DNA from 3 places in the Nocardiopsis sp. NPDC006832 genome. Region 3 is predicted to be linked to each of the others. Evidence: predicted binding sites of a transcription regulator. Region 3 holds the regulator's gene; each other region holds the start of a gene.
The links. The regulator HrcA, encoded in region 3, represses chaperone genes, less so after heat shock. The targets are predictions, from matches to a motif close to TTGGCACTCTCNNNNNGAGAGTGCCAA.
Positions count from the first base shown of each region.

Region 1: the regulator HrcA is predicted to act here: its motif matches at 3,778-3,804, upstream of groES (co-chaperone GroES).
Region 2: the regulator HrcA is predicted to act here: its motif matches at 2,130-2,156, upstream of groL (chaperonin GroEL).

Region 1 is NZ_JBEYLC010000010.1:118,479-123,931, forward strand. Features, by position in the region: gene ABZ717_RS07740 (hypothetical protein) at 125-2,095, opposite strand; gene ABZ717_RS07745 (class I SAM-dependent methyltransferase) at 2,445-3,704, opposite strand; gene groES (co-chaperone GroES) at 3,935-4,246, shown strand; gene groL (chaperonin GroEL) at 4,354-5,453, shown strand, end outside.
Region 2 is NZ_JBEYLC010000057.1:13,821-19,273, forward strand. Features, by position in the region: gene ABZ717_RS22715 (NUDIX domain-containing protein) at 1-238, shown strand, start outside; gene groL (chaperonin GroEL) at 333-1,964, opposite strand; gene ABZ717_RS22725 (ABC transporter permease) at 2,334-3,131, opposite strand; gene ABZ717_RS22730 (ATP-binding cassette domain-containing protein) at 3,128-4,099, opposite strand; gene ABZ717_RS22735 (PadR family transcriptional regulator) at 4,217-4,822, opposite strand; gene ABZ717_RS22740 (ubiquitin-like small modifier protein 1) at 4,928-5,206, opposite strand; gene thrC (threonine synthase) at 5,259-5,453, opposite strand, start outside.
Region 3 is NZ_JBEYLC010000040.1:15,453-20,905, reverse strand. Features, by position in the region: gene ABZ717_RS18780 (DUF4870 domain-containing protein) at 1-53, opposite strand, end outside; gene ABZ717_RS18775 (DUF4870 domain-containing protein) at 87-416, opposite strand; gene ABZ717_RS18770 (hypothetical protein) at 405-911, shown strand; gene ABZ717_RS18765 (DUF3097 domain-containing protein) at 952-1,791, opposite strand; gene hrcA (heat-inducible transcriptional repressor HrcA) at 1,969-2,982, shown strand; gene dnaJ (molecular chaperone DnaJ) at 2,987-4,138, shown strand; gene ABZ717_RS18750 (16S rRNA (uracil(1498)-N(3))-methyltransferase) at 4,135-4,872, shown strand; gene ABZ717_RS18745 (hypothetical protein) at 4,959-5,453, opposite strand, start outside.

The DNA.
Region 1 (5,453 bases), on a different contig from region 3:
TCGTTCACTCGCGGCGCAGGGTCAACGCCTTCCGCTCCCCGGAGCAGACCGGGTGGAACACGAAAGGGGCCCGGAGCGATAGTGCTCCGGGCCCCGACTCGCCCGCCGTGAGTCGAACGGCGACCTAGTCGTCGTCCTCGTCGTCGCCGCGACGCTTCTTCTTGCCGTCACGGCCCGGGCGCAGAAGTGCTTCGGCCAGCGCCAGAACCGTTTCCTCCAGGGAGGAGAATCGCTTGGTGATGTCGTCGTGCGAGTTCTCCACCGCCTCGGTGACGGTCTCCTCGAACTCGTGCCGGTCGGGACGCTGCTTGAGTTCGCGCAGGACCGGGTCCACCGCCGAGGTGACGTGCGCGTCGATCTCGTCGAGCTTGTCGGAGTGGTCCGGCTGCGGACGGTCCACCAGCTCGGTCAGACGCCGGTGCAGCTCGCTGACCTCCAGGGTCTGGGGGAGCTGGTTGAGTCGCTGGTTGAGCGCCTCCAACCGGTCGTCGATGGCCTCCATCCGGCCGTCGACCCCCTCGAAGTGACCGCTGACGCCCTCGAACTTGCCCTCGACACCGTTGACCCGGCCGTCGATGCCGTCCAGGCGACCGTTGACGCCGTCCATCCGGCCGTCGACGCGGTCGATCTTGCCCTCGACGCTCTCGAAGCTGCCCTCGAAGTGTCCCTCGAAGGTGTCGAACCGGTCGGTGAGCCGACCCAGCTCGTGGTCGACCTTGCCGGTGATCTGCGACAGGTGGGTGTCCACCTTGCCGTTGAGGGCCTCACGATGCCGCTCCAGCCGCTCGTCGAGCGCGCTTCGGTGGCTCTGGGTCTGCTCGGTGAGGGTTTCGGTGAGCGTCTGGTGGCGCTCCTCGCTCTCCGAGGTGAGCCGCTCGTGCGCCTCCTGGATGGAGGTGCTCAGCTCGGCCAGGTCCGTGGCGGTCTTCTCGGTGTCCTGGGCGACCTTGGTGGCGAGGGCGTCGGCGCGCTCGGTGACGGACTCGCGCAGGCTCTCGGCGGTCGCCTCGGCGTGCTCGCGGGTCTCGGTCCGGCCCAGCTCGATCTGCTCGTCCAGCTCCGACAGTCGCTGACGCAGGTGTGTGCGCAGGTCGGTGAGGGAGGACTCGTGGTTCTCCCGCAGCTTGGTGAGCGTGCCGGTGAGGTCGGCGACGGCGGCGGTGGCCTCGGCGTGGTTCTCCTCGGCCTGGGTGCTTAGGTGACCCACGCTCTCGGTGAATTTGCCGGTGAGGGCCTCGTGCCGCTCCTGGGAGGTCGTGGCGAGGGACTTGAGCCCCTCGGCCAGTTCCTTGTGGCGCTCGCCCAGCTCGCCGGTGTTCTCCTGCAGGCGGGCCAGCAGGGTCTCGTTCTGCTGAGAGGCGCTCTCATCGACGAGGGTGCGCAGTTCGGCGGTGCGGTCGGCGAGGGTGGTGTTGAGCTCGGCGCGGCTCTCCCGGACGGCCTCGCGGGTCTGCTCGACCGCCTCGCCCAGGGCGTCCTTGCCCTCCACGAACCTGCCGGCCAGCTCCTCGTGACGCTCCCCGAGAGTGGTGTCCAAGGTGGCGAGCGCGGTCTCGATGGCCTCGGTGCGCCCGTTGAGGGTCTCCAGGGCGGTGTCGAGGGCGTCCAGACGGGTGCCGAAGGTCTCGCCAAGCGCGGTGACGCGCTCGCCGACCTCCACCACCTGCTCCGCGGTCCGGGTCCCGGTCTCGGCCATGCGCTGCAGACGGGTCAGCGCGGTGTCGAGGTGGCCGGCGATGCGGTGGGTGTCGGCCCGTAGGGAGGGCATGTCCGACAGGGGCTTGACCTGTTGACCGAGAACCTCGATGTGCTCGGCGAGGGCCTCGGCCCACTCCGGCGGACGGGCCAGGAAGTCGTCGATCCGACCGTCGACCGCGGTGATCGACTCGGCGAGTGAGGTGAGCTCGCGTTCGCGCAGCTCGCGCAGCAGCCACTCCATGCCTTCGAGGCGCTGGCGCATCTCCTCGCTGACGGCCCCCTGGGACTTCTGCTCGGAGACGTGTTCCTGGGCTGCCTGGGAGAGGAGGTCGCGCATCCGGTCGGAGACACCGGACTGCCCCCCGCCGTTGAGGAAGTTGTGATTGGTCTGTTCCACCGAGGTGCTCCTTATGGTTCTGGCGCTCCCGCCCTCGCCCGGTGCTTCGGACGGTGGAGGTTTCCGGGAGGACGGGTTCTCGATGGTCCCCGGATGGGCGGCGTGACGCGCCGACTAGGCCTCAACGTGACGAAAGCGTGACTGTGCGTACACATTGGGGGTGTGGGCGCTGTGCCGGTCCGGGTGAGCCCATGAGAAAGGGGAAGAGTACGGCGGGGGCCAGTTTAACGACATCACCCGGCGTAACCAGGGGGGTCCATGAAAGATGTCGTTATGTGAGGTAACGATATGGTTCGCGCCCGGTGGTTCGAGTTACGTGCGGGCTTTTTCCTCGAAAGTCGAGGGGCTTCTATGGCGTCCCGATTTCGCGACACAGCAGGTAGAAGGGTTTTTCGCCGATTCGGGTGAGGGCGATGGTCATCTTCTCCGGACCGGACGCCTTCAGATCGCGCCGAAGCCTCTCCGTGTCCACGGCCGATCCCCGTTTCTTGATCGTTATCGTTCCGGCCCGGTGGGCCCGCACCGAAGCGCGAAGTCTCTTGGCCGAGAACGGCGCGCACTCCACGATCTCCAGCACCCGCCACAGCGGTGAGACCTCGACCCGGTCCGAGGTGAAGTAGGCGATCCGCTCGTCCAACAGGGCCCCGTCCACCTTGGCCGCGGCCTCGGCCACCAGGTGCGAACGCACCACCGCCGGGTCCGGGTCGTAGAGATAGCGTCGCGCCGCCGACACCGGAGCGGGCCCCAGGTCTGGGACGGCGTCCAGACGCGCGACGGAACCCTCGCTCGCCAACAGCCCGGGCCGCTCGTGCAGCACCGTGGCGCGGCGCCGAGGCCCCTCCGCGAGCGCGCCGAACCACAGGGCCGTCTCCTTCAGTTCGCCGTCCACCGAGATCCACTCCACGGCGGCCGCGGGGGACAGGGCCTCGTGCGGGATGCCCGGCGCCGCCTTCAGACAGGCCGCGCCCGCGGCCTCGGCCAGGGCGGTGGCCACGTCCCACGGGGGTGAATAGGACGCCGGGTCGAACACCCGACCCCGGCCCCCGCGGCGGGCCGGGTCACAGAACAACAGGGGATGGGCGCCGGGGGCCACCTCGTTCACGTCGCCCTCGCGCACATCGGCGTGATCGGACAGGCCCAAGGCCTCGATGTTGGCGCGGGCCACCGCCACCGTGAGGGGGTCGGCGTCCACCCCCTCCACCGGAACCCCCACCTCGGCCAGGGCCAACAGGTCGGCTCCCACGCCGCAGCACAGGTCGCCCGCCGGGCCACCGTTCAGGACGGAACCGGCCACCTCGGCGACCCGTTCGGCGCGGTGGGCCGCGATCGAGGCCCGGGTCGACTGCTCCAGGCCGTCGGGGGTGAAGAACATCCGCGTCGCGCGCTCCCCGAACTTGGCGCGTCCACGCTCACGCAACCCCACCTGGGTCATCACCGCGTTGACGAGTTCGGACACGGGAAGGTCCGGGGCCAGGGCGGACACCGCCGGGTTCGCGCGCAGCCGAGAGGCCGTCGACAGGGGATCCTTCGCGGCGGAGGCGGGGTCCACTTCGGCCAGGACCTCCCGTCCCGCGTCGGTGAGCAGCGCCGAGAAGGCGGGAAGGTGCATGGGTTCTCCTGCGGTGGGCACGACGAGAAGGCGAGCCCGCCCCCGTGACCAGGACCCTCGCCACATTTCCATTCTGGCACTCTCGGGGGTAGAGTGCTAACCGCGACGAGGCCGGTCTGGCACCCGCGACGACAGGCCGCCGCGGTCGCCCCTTTTACGAAGAGCCGGTCCGTGCTCCCGCACGGGCCGCCGTTCAGGACACCGAAACCTTGAAGGGGGAGGTCACTACCGTGTCGACCGCCACCAAGACCGTGCTGAAGCCGCTTGAGGACCGCGTCGTGGTCAAGACCCTGGAGGCCGAGCAGACCACCGCCTCCGGTCTGGTCATTCCGGACACCGCCAAGGAGAAGCCCCAGGAGGGCGAGGTCCTGGCCGTGGGTCCCGGCCGCTGGGACGACGAGGGCGACAAGCGCATTCCGCTGGACGTCAGCGTCGGCGACGTCGTTCTGTACAGCAAGTACGGCGGCACCGAGGTCAAGTACGACGGCGAGGAGTACCTGGTGCTCTCCGCCCGCGACCTCCTCGCGGTCGTCGAGAAGTAGCTCTCGGCGTTCGATCCTCGACATCCCGCACCGGTCGGCCCTCGAAGCCGGGCGGGGCGGGATGTCCTCGTTACATGACCTCACAACGGTAAGAGGAAACACCACAGATGCCGAAGATCCTGGAGTTCGAGGACGACGCCCGTCGCGCCCTTGAGCGGGGCGTGGACCGTCTCGCCGACGCCGTGAAGGTGACGCTCGGTCCGCGCGGCCGCAACGTCGTCATCGACAAGAAGTTCGGCGCCCCCACCATCACGAACGACGGTGTGACCGTCGCCCGTGAGATCGAGCTGGAGGAGCCCTACGAGAACCTGGGCGCCCAGCTGGTCAAGGAGGTCGCCACCAAGACCAACGACGCCGCGGGTGACGGAACCACCACGGCCACCGTGCTGGCCCAGGCGCTGGTCCGCGAGGGCCTGCGCAGCGTGGCGGCCGGTGCCTCCCCGATGTCCCTGAAGAAGGGCATCGACACCGCCGCCCAGCAGGTGTCCGAGACCCTGCTGGAGCGCGCCGTTCCGATCAAGGAGCGCTCCGACATCGCCTACGTGGCGACCAACTCGGCCCAGGACGCCCAGATCGGCGACCTGATCGCCGAGGCGTTCGACAAGGTCGGCAAGGACGGTGTCATCACCGTCGAGGAGTCCCCGGCGTTCGGGCTGGAGCTCGACTTCACCGAGGGTCTGCAGTTCGACAAGGGCTACATCTCCCCGTACTTCGTCACGGACGGGGACCGCCAGGAGGCGGTGCTGGAGGACGCCCTCATCCTCATCAGCCAGGGCAAGATCGGCAACCTCAACGAGCTGCTGCCGCTCCTGGAGAAGGTCGTCCAGACCAAGAAGCCGCTGCTGATCATCGCCGAGGACGTCGAGGGCGACGCCCTGGGCGCCCTGGTGCTGAACAAGATGCGCGGTGCGCTCAACGTCGCCGCGGTCAAGGCGCCCGGCTTCGGTGAGCGTCGCAAGGCCATGCTCCAGGACATCGCCGTCCTCACCGGCGGTCAGGTCATCTCCGAAGAGGTCGGCCTGAGCCTGGACAACGCCGAGCTGGACGTGCTGGGCACCGCCCGTCGCATCACCATCACCAAGGACGACACGACCATCGTCGACGGTGCCGGTGCGCAGGCCGACGTCGAGGACCGCGTCCGCCAGATCCGCAACGAGATCGAGGCGAGCGACTCCGACTGGGACCGCGAGAAGCTCCAGGAGCGCCT
Region 2 (5,453 bases), on a different contig from region 3:
GGGCGCCCCACTCCTGTTGGAGCCCTTCGTGAGCTGGTTCGACTACGACTCACGGCACGGCGAGCGCAAACGCCAGTTCACGTTCGCGCGACCACATGACGGCACACCCGTGCGGTTGTCGCAGGAGCACACGGACTTTCGGTGGTTCCCGGCCGAGAAGCACTCCGACAGCGATCTCACCCCGCAGGTGAAGGCCGCGGTCCGGGAGTGGCTCGACCACCGCGACACTCTCACCTGAGGCCCCGGAAACAGCGAAACCGGGCGGCCCCGTGAAGGGCCGCCCGGTCGTCGCGGGCGAGGTCGCGTATCCGGACCTCGGACTCCTGAACCTCTTAGAAGTCCATGCCGCCCATGCCACCGGTCGGGTCGCCGGCGGGAGCCGCGGCCTTCTCCGGCTTCTCGGCGATGACGGCCTCGGTCGTCAGGAACAGACCGGCGATCGAGGACGCGTTCTGCAGAGCGGAACGGGTGACCTTGGTCGGGTCGATGACGCCGTCCTTGAACAGGTCGGTGTACTCACCGGAAGCGGCGTTCAGACCGAAGCCGGGCTCCAGGTTCCTGACCTTCTCGGCCACGACGCCGCCCTCAAGGCCGGCGTTGATCGCGATCTGCTTGAGCGGCTCGGCGATGGCGCGGCGGACGATGTCGGCGCCGATGGCCTCGTCACCCTCCAGCTCCAGCTTCTCGAAGGCGGGGACACTGGCCTGCAGCAGCGCGACGCCACCACCGGGCAGGATGCCCTCTTCGACGGCCGCCTTGGCGTTGCGGACGGCGTCCTCGATGCGGTGCTTGCGCTCCTTGAGCTCCACCTCGGTGGCGGCACCGGCCTTGATGACGGCCACGCCGCCGGCCAGACGGGCGAGACGCTCCTGGAGCTTCTCGCGGTCGTAGTCGGAGTCGGTGCGCTCGATCTCGTTGCGGATCTCGTTCACGCGACCGGCGATGGCGGTGGCGTCACCGGCACCGTCGACGATGGTGGTCTCGTCCTTGGTGACGACGACCTTGCGGGCGCGACCCAGCATGTCGAGCTCGGTGCTCTCCAGCTTGAGGCCGACCTCCTCGGTGACGACCTGGCCGCCGGTCAGGACGGCGATGTCGCCGAGCTGAGCCTTGCGACGGTCACCGAAGCCCGGAGCCTTGACGGCGACGGACTTGAAGGTGCCGCGGATCTTGTTGACCACCAGGGTCTGCAGGGCGCCGTCGGCGACGTCCTCGGCGATGACCATCAGCGGACGACCGGCCTGCAGGACCTTCTCGACAACGGGCAGGAACTCGTTGTTGTTGGAGATCTTGGAGTTGACGATGAGGATGTAGGGGTCCTCAAGGACCGTCTCCATGCGCTCAAGGTCGGTGGCGAAGTAGGGCGAGATGTAGCCCTTGTCGAAGCGCATGCCCTCGGCGAGCTCCAGCTCGAGCCCGAAGGTCTGCCCCTCCTCGACGGTGATGACGCCTTCCTTGCCGACCTTGTCCATGGCCTCGGCGATGCTCTCGCCGATCTGGTCGTCGCCGGCGGAGATCGAGGCGGTGGAGGCGATCTGCTCCTTGGTCTCGATGTCCTTGGAGAGGTTGCCGAGCTCCTCGTTGATGCGAGCCACGGCGACCTCGATGCCGCGCTTGAGGCCGACCGGGTTGGCGCCGGCGGCGACGTTGCGCAGACCCTCGCGTACGAGGGCCTGGGCCAGGACGGTGGCGGTGGTCGTACCGTCACCGGCGACGTCGTCCGTCTTCTTGGCGACCTCCTTGACCAGCTCGGCCCCGATCTTCTCCCAGGGGTCCTCGAGCTCGATCTCCTTGGCGATGGAGACACCGTCGTTGGTGATCGTGGGGGCGCCCCACTTCTTCTCCAGGACGACGTTGCGGCCCTTCGGGCCGAGGGTGACCTTCACGGCGTCCGCGAGCTGGTTCATGCCACGCTCGAGGCCGCGACGGGCCTCCTCGTCGAACGCGATCAGTTTGGCTGCCATTGAGTTCTTGTCCTCCCGTGACCGGGCTGATACGCGATGGGACGAGGCGTGCGCCCGCGACGGACGACCGTGGTCGATCCGGCAACCCTGCTGCCGGAGGCCCACGATCTCGCAGCCTCGATCCGATTAGCACTCGGCCATGCTGAGTGCTAACCACTCATCTTTTTAGCACTCGGCCTTGGAGAGTGCAAACGATGTGGTCACGATTTCCATGACCTCGAAAACACCCATCACCTGCGATGACGTGCCCGAACCGGGGCATTTGAGCGTTGGGCGAACAGATGGTGACACCTGGACCCGGTGGCGACTCCGTCGCTCCCTCATCCGGGAAGGTCCGGGTGAGCACCCACCGTCACCGATCGGTTCGGCTCAGGTGTTCATCCGTCGCATCGCACGCGATCCCACGGCCAGGGCCAGGACGGTCATCGCGAGCGCCATGGCCCAACCGACCAGGACCGTGGTGTCCCAGGGACCACCGCCGAACAGCACCCGGGCGGCGTCCACCACGTGCGCGATCGGGTTGAGCCTGGACAGCGTGTACAGCCACCCGGGCGCCAGTTCCATCGGCAACAGCACCCCGGACAGCAGGAGCAGCGGCATCATCACGGTCTGGATGATCGGCGCGAACACGTAGGTCTGCTTGGCCGCCAGCGCCGCCAGGGAGGACAGCGTGGACAGCCCGATGCCGAGGACCGCCAACAGGGCGACACCGGACAGGGCCCCGACCGGTGTGGTGCGGAAGCCCAACGGCACCACCACCACGAGGATCAGCAGGATCTGTGCCACCACGACCACCATCTCCCGCAGGACCCGGCCGAGCAGCAGGGGCACCCGGCCCGCCGGCGTGGCCAGGAGGCGTTCATGCGCCCCCGACGCCATCTCCGGAAGCAGCCCGAACCCGGAGAACCCGGCCGAGAACAGCGCCATCATCACCAGCAGCCCGGGGACGAACCACTGCCAGGGATTCTCGCCCTCGACCCCGGCCAGCCCGCCCAACAGGGGTGCGAACAGCACCAGGTAGAGCAGGGGTTGCAGCATCCCGAAGGCGATCAGGTGGGGCCGGTACAGCATCGGGCGGATCTGGCGGGCGAACACGATCCCGGTGTCGCGCACGAATCCGGGCACGGCGGGTCGCCGGATCGCCGATCCGGTGGTGGCCCGGCTCATCGCCCCTCCTCGCGCAGACTGCGGCCGGTCAGCGTCAGGAAGACGTCGTCCAGGGTGGGCCGCTGCACTTGGACGCTGCTCGGCTGGACACCGGACTCGTCGAGTGCGCGCAGCAACCCGGGCAGGAAGGCGTCCCCGCGTTCGACCCGTAGGGCCACCTCCGCGCCGCTCGCTTCCACCTCGGTGACCTCGGGCACCGCTCCGTCGCTCAGGGTCGCGGCCACTTCCGCGGCCTTCTCCGCCAGGTGCGTCTCGTCGAGGGTGAACCGGATCAGGTCCCCGGAGACGCGCCCCTTGAGTTCGTCGGGGGTGCCGTCGGCGATCAGGCGACCGTGGTCGATGACCAGCACCCGTTCCGCCGCGTTGTCGGCCTCCTCCAGGTAGTGGGTGGTGAGCACGACGGTGGTGCCGTACTCCGACCGAAGCCGGGCCACGTGTTCCCACAGGTCGGCGCGGCTCTGCGGGTCCAGCCCGGTGGAGGGCTCGTCGAGGAAGAGCAGGCCGGGTCGGTGGATGAGTCCCATGGCGATGTCGAGCCTGCGTCGTTGACCGCCGGAGAGGGTGGTCGTCTCACGGTCGGCGACCGCGGTGAGGTCGAGCATCTCCAGGAGTTCGTCGGTGCGGGACCGGGCGGTGCGTCGGTCCAGGCCGTAGAGCCGCCCTTGGTAGTGGAGTTCGTCGCGGGCGCGCTGGTCATCGGCCCCGCTGTGTCCCTGCCCGACGAAGCCGATCCGGCGTCGCACCTCGGCGGGCTCGGCGCGCACGTCGTGTCCGGCGACCACGGCGGTACCCGAGGTGGGTTCGAGCAGTGTGGTGAGCATGCGCAGGGTGGTGCTCTTGCCGGCTCCGTTGGGTCCCAGGAGCGCCACGAGTTCTCCTTCGACCACTTCCATGTCGACTCCGCGTACGGCTTCGACGGTGTCCTTGCCGACCCGGAAGTCCCGGGTCAGCTCGTGTGTTCGGATCACGCGATCCTCCTATTAAAATTTGAATACACGGATCAGGATGCACTACCGAAGCCAGATACTCAAGTTTTAATACTCAGGCCCGAGTGGCCCGAGGCGAAGCCGCATGGGGGCCGGCGGTCAGGAGGGCCGAGCGGGCCCGGTGGCCGGATTGCCGAAGGCGTCGGGCGATTCGTCGGCCATCACGTACTCCCCCGCCTCCAGTTCCCCGAGGAGCCGTCGGGTCCACTCGGCCCCCGCCTCGACGGTGATGTGCCACAGTCGGAAGAGTTCACGCACGTGGGCGGGCTTGCCCCATTCCGCCGCCGAGGAGTCGATCGCCGCCGCCGTCTCGGCGTTGCTCTTCTCCAACGCGACCAACCGCTCTCGCAGGGCCTCGATCACCTCCGCCCGAGGCAGGCAGGGCATCAGGGTGACCCCGGCGTACAACAGGGCGTGGTCGTCGCCGGCGTGGCGCAGTGCCCCCCGCAACAGCCGGCGGAACTCCACCTCGCCCTCCTCGGTGAGCTCGTAGGAGGTGCGGTCGGTGATCTCATCGCCCGGGGACACGAACTCACGGAGTTTTCCCTGCTCGGACAGCTTGCGCAGGGCGTGGTAGATCGACCCCCACTTCACGTTGGCCCATTCCTTGGCTCCCCAGTCCATGAGGTCACGGCCCACGCGGTAGCCGTGCGTCCCCCCGTGGACGCGCACCACACCGAGCACCAACAACCGTGTCGCCGACATCGCCACCCTCGTCCCGGAAGAAACCTCCTCCCAGGTTATGAGGCCCGCGGAGAAGAAGTGAGGGGGCGGACGCGTCGAGCGCCCGCCCCCTCATCGTTCCTACGGTCAGCAGCCCCCGGCGACCGCGGGGATGATCGACACCTGCTGACCGGCCCTGACCTCGGTCTGCAGGCCCTTCTCGAAACGCACGTCCTCGTCACCGACGTAGACGTTCACGAAACGGCGCACCTTGCCGTTGTCGTCGAGGATGCGGGCCCGGATACCCGGGTGGTTGGCCTCCAGGTCGTCGAGGATCTCGGCGAGGGTGGCGCCCTCGGCGGTGACCTCGGAGGCGTCGTCGGTGTAGGTGCGCAGGATGGTGGGGACGCGGACGCTGGCGCTCATGTGCGGATCTCCTGGTGAGTGCGGTGGTGGGTGGTGGCGCGTGGCCGGACGATCAGACCAGGCCCTGGGCCTTGAACGCGTCGAGGGAGGGCTTGATGGTGGCCGTGACGCCGGAGTCGACGGCGTTGAGGGTCTTGAGCCCGTCACCGGTGTTGACGATGACGGTCTCGGCCTCGGGGTCGATCCGGCCCTCGCGGACCAGCTTGCGCAGGACGCCGGTGGTCACACCGCCCGCTGTCTCGGCGAA
Region 3 (5,453 bases):
CCGCCCTGCTGGGAGTACGGATCCTCCGGAGATGGGCCGTTGGGGTAGGACATGGCTCGGTTTCCTTGTCGGTGCGAGAGCTGTATCTACTTGAGAAGTCGGATGCTGAACGGGTAGCGGTACCACGCCCCCTTGTTCGCGCCTGAGGCCCCTAGGACGCCGAAGACGATGGAAAGGATCCATACGAGGGCGATGAGAAGGGAACCGATCCACGCCAGGTTCCCGAAGAAGATACCCAGACCAACGTACAGAACCCCCGCGAACACGTAAGGGATCAGCATCGTGATCTGGAAGTTCGCGGCCTCGGCGGCGTGGTGCCGCACGAACGGCGACGTGTTGCGCTTGGCGAAGTAGATGGCCAGCGGCGGGATCCAGCCGAGGAAGGCGATCATGAAGCCGGTCAGGTGCGCCGACATCGCGACCAGGATGCCATCGTCGCCGCTCGACCGCTGGGGCTGCCGCGCGTACCCCTGCTGAACGTAGGGCTGCTGCCCGGGAACCTGCTGGGGCTGCGGGGGCTGCTGGGCGAACCCCTGCTGTGGCGCCTGCGGCTGCTGCGCGTACTGCTGCCCGTGGTCGGCGGGTCGCGCGGATGCGGGCGGGGCGAAACCCGGCTGTCCCTGCTGGGGTGGCCGCTGCGCGTACTGCTGCGGCATCTGGGCCTGCTGCTGCGGCTGCTGAGGCGGATACTGCTGACCGGGACCGGGACCGGGACCGGGCCGGGCGCCCGGGGGCTGCTGCGGATGCGGCCCGGGCGTCCGCCCGTACCCCGGCCCGCCCTGCTGTGGGGGCGCCTGCGGCGCCTGTGGCGGCAGCGGAGGCCGTTGCTGCCCCTGCGGCTCGTCCGGGGACGGGGGATTCGACGGAGTCTCGCTCATGGTCTTCCTTGGATCCGCTGTCGGGGATGCTGATCGGACGTGCCCGAATGGTGGGGCCGGTGGTCCCGCAAGCCTAGTCTTCCAGGGGATGGGGGCCCGTGACGAAGTCGATGAGCTCCTCGACACGTCCCAACAGGGAGGGTTCGAGGTCACCATAGCCGCGCACCGACCCCAGGATGCGGCGCCATGCCTCACCCGTCTCCATCCGCCACCCCAGGGCGTCCACGACCCCCTCCTTCCACGGGAGTCCACGCGGCACCCGCGGCCAGGCCCCGATCCCGACCGCGCCCGGCCGGACCGCCTGCCACACGTCCACATACGGGTGCCCGACCACCAGCACGTCCTCGCCGCGCACCCGCTCGGCGATACGACTCTCCTTGGACCCGGGCACCAGGTGGTCCACCAGCACACCCAACCGGCGCCCCGGCCCGGGGGCGAACTCCGCCACCACCGCGGGCAGGTCGTCCACACCCTCCAAGAACTCCACGGCCACGCCCTCCACCCGCAGGTCGTGACCCCACACCTTCTCCACGAGCTCGGCGTCGTGCGCGCCCTCGACGTAGATACGGCTCTCCCGCGCGGTACGCGCCCGCGCGCCGGTCACCGCGATCGATCCCGAGGCGCTGCGCAGCGGGCCCTTCGGCTTCGCGGTGGGGCGCACCAGCGTCACCGGTCTCCCGTCCACCAGGAACGCGGCGGGTGCCAACTCGAACACCCGGCGACCACCGTCACGGTCCTCCAGGGTCACCGTGGCCTTGTCCCAGGCCACCACCGCCCCACAGAACGTCTCGTCGGCGTCCTCGACCACCAGGTCGTGGTCGAGTGGGTTCTCGGGCACCGTGCCCTTCTTGGGGAGTCGCCGGTCTCCGGCCAGAACGTCGCGGCCGTAACGGCCGGTTCCATTGGTAACCACGGTGCCGCAGTGTACTGGTGACAGGCTCAGGAACCGCGTGGTCGGGTGGCGCACGTCGCCGATCCGTCGGGAAGAAGACGGCCTCGCTCCCGTGTTACTACCGGCGGGTACCCACACGCGTTTGCGGTCGGGCATAGAATTAGCACTGAGGACCACGGAGTGCCAGGAGGTGGCGAGTTGCTGGATGAGCGCAAGCTCGCGGTCCTGCGTGCCGTCGTCGAGGATTTCGTCAACACCAACGAGCCCGTCGGTTCCAGGTCGTTGGCCGACCGACACCCGCTCGGTGTCTCCCCGGCGACCATCCGCAACGACATGGTCGCGCTGGAGGAGGACGGGTACATAGCCCAGCCGCACACCAGCGCGGGGCGAGTGCCCACGGACAAGGGATACCGCCTGTTCGTGGACCGGCTCTCCTCGGTCAAGCCGCTCTCGGCCGCCGAACGCCGCGCCATCGAGTCCTTCCTCGGCGGTGCCGTGGACCTCGACGAGATCGTCGCCCGCACGGTGCGGTTGCTCGCGCAGCTCACCCGTCAGGTCGCGATCGTCCAATACCCGTCGCTGACCCGTTCGTCGGTGCAGCACGTGGAACTCGTACCCCTGGGCGGCCAACGCATCATGATGGTCGTCATCACCAACACCGGACGGGTCGAACAGCGCGTCATCGACGGTCTGGGCGTCGTCGACGAGAAGGTGGTCGACGATCTGCGCAACATGCTCAACCGCGCCATATCCGGGAAGCACCTCGGTGACGTACCGGACGCGGTGGACGACCTCCCCGCGCAGGTTGCCCCGGAGGACCGGCCCGTGGCGGTCGCCGTCCTCTCGGTCCTGCTGGAGAGCCTCGTCGAACGACACGAGGAGAAGATCGTACTGGCGGGAACCGCCAACCTCGCCGCGGTCGACTTCGCGGCGAGTCTGCGGGACGTGCTCGAAGCACTGGAAGAGAACATGGTCCTCATCCGTTTGCTGGGTGAGGCGAAGGACCCCTCGATGCTCACGGTGCGCATCGGCGCCGAGAACTTCCACGAGGGCCTTCGATCCACCTCCATCGTTTCGGCCGACTACGGTGTGGGAAACCAGTCGCTGGCCAAGATCGGTGTGGTGGGACCCACCCGGATGGACTACCCGGGGACGATGGGCGCCGTCCGTGCGGTGGCTCGGTATGTCGGACAGATTTTGGCAGGACAGTAACTCAGTGGCCAGAGACTATTACCAGGTTCTCGGGGTGCGTCGCGACGCGTCCAAGGACGAGATCAAGAAGGCGTACAGGCGGCTCGCGCGCGAGCTGCATCCGGACGTCAACCCCGACCCGGCGACCCAGGATCGCTTCAAAGAGGTGACCCAGGCCTACGAGGTCCTCTCCGACGAGAACAAGCGTCGGATGTTCGACATGGGTCACGACCCCTTCGCCCCGGGTGGCGGAGGCGGTGGCGGCGCCGGCGGCTTCGGTGGCGCGGGCGGCTTCGCCTTCGACGACATAATGAACGCCTTCTTCGGCGGCGGCCAGCCCGGTGGGCGGGGCCCGCGCGAGCGGGTCCGGCGCGGACGCAGCATCAAGATCCGCATCGAGCTGGACCTGGTCGAGACCGCGTTCGGCGTCAGCAAGGAGATCACCTTCCCCACCGCCATCCTGTGCGACACCTGCCAGGGTGAGGGGACGGCGGCCGGTTCACAGCGAACCACCTGCGACATGTGCCATGGCCAGGGTGAGGTATCCCAGGTCACGCGCTCCTTCCTGGGCCAGGTCATGACCTCGCGCCCTTGCCCGCAGTGCTCGGGCCAGGGCTCGGTCATCACCAACCCCTGCGGTGACTGCGCCGGTGAGGGGCGGGTCCGCGAGAAGGTCACCCGCACCGTCAAGATCCCCGCCGGTGTCGACGACGGCACCCGCATCCAGCTCGCGGGAGAGGGCGAGGTCGGCCCCAACGGCGGACCGCGCGGCGACATCATCCTGGAGATCGTCCAGAAGTCGCACCCGACCTTCGAGCGTCACGGTGACGACCTGCACTGCACCATCGCCGTGCCGATGACCGCGGCCGCGCTGGGCGCCTCCTTCGCCTTCGACACCCTCGACGGCACAGAGAACATCGACCTGCGCCCGGGTACCAACTCCGGACACGTCATCACCCTTCCCGGCAAGGGCGTCAGCCACCTCGACGGTGGTGGACGGGGCGACCTGCGCATCCGGGTGGACGTGGAGACGCCGAGCAAGCTCGACGAGGAGCAGGAGGTCCTGCTGCGCAAGTTCGCCGAACTGCGCGGGGAGGACCAGAACCCGGGCCGGTTCAGCCCTGGCCACGGCGGGTTCTTCTCCAAGATCCGTGACGCCTTCGGCGCCGGCAAGTGACCCCACCGGTATTCCTGGTCGACACCGCGGCCCTGGCCGCCGACCGGATCCGGCTCGACGGGCCCGAGGGGCGGCACGCCGCCGCGGTCCGACGCGTCCGTGAGGGCGAGACCGTTGATCTCTCCGACGGTCTCGGCTCGCGGGCGCGGTGCGAGGTGGTGGAGGTCCTCGGCAAGGAAGCCCTCCTGTGCCGGGTTCTCGAACGCCTCGACGAACCCGAGCCGCGTCCCCGTCTGACCGTGCTCCAGGCCCTGCCCAAACGGGACCGGGGGGAGCTCGCGGTGGAGACGATGACCGAGGTCGGGGTCGACACCATCGTTCCCTGGGCCGCGGAACGGTGCGTCACCCAGTGGAAGGGCGACCGGGGCGCCAAAGCCCTCGCCAAGTGGCGGGCCGTGGCCCGGGAGGCCGGCAAACAGGCCCGCAGGGCGCGCCTGCCCGAGGTCACCGAACCCGTCGACCGCAAGGGCGCGGCGGCGCTGCTGGCCGAGGCCGACCTGTCGGTGGTCCTGCACGAGGACGCGACCGAACGGTTGTCCCGACTGCCGCTGCCGGACTCCGTCACCGAGGTCGTACTTGTGGTGGGGCCCGAGGGCGGAGTGTCCGAAGCGGAGCTCGCCGCGTTCGACGAGGCGGGTGCCGTCCGGGCGCTGCTGGGCGATTCGGTCCTGCGCACCTCCACCGCGGGGGTGGCGGCCCTGTCACTGCTCCAGGCCCGAACCGGGCGCTGGTAGAACGAAACGAGGAGGACCCGCGCCGTAGGCGCGGGTCCTCCTCGTTTTCTCGGTGTCACACCACCGGAGTCCTCATGCCACCCGGGTCACTGGGCGCTGGGAAGCTCGTCCTCGGTACCGCCGCCGCCGTTGTTCCCGTTACCGGGGGTGCCGCCACCGGGGGACTCGTCGTCCTCGGGGTCGTCCTCCGGGGCGGTGCCGGGGTCCGTGCCGGGACCGGTCGGTTCCTCGGTCGGCTCCTGTTCCGGGTCGCACTCGGGATCGGCCGAAGCCGCGTCCCGCTCCTCCTTGTCCCGCTCGGAGTCGGTCGCCGTGGGCGTGACCTCGTCCTTGGGCGGGCAGCTGGAGGTGGACTCCACGCCCTCCTCCTCCGTGTCCTCCTCGTCCTCCGGAGAGGGGGAGGCCTCGGAACCCTCCTCGGGCTTCTCGGTGGGGTGGCTGGTCCCGGTCGCGGAGTCGCTCGCGGTGGACGAAGCGGACGCGTCACCGCCCTGCTCCTCACCGGCGGCGGGAGGGGTGTCCTCGCGGTCCGCCCCGGCGGGCACGATCTCCATCACCTGGTCGCGCACTTGGGGGTTCGA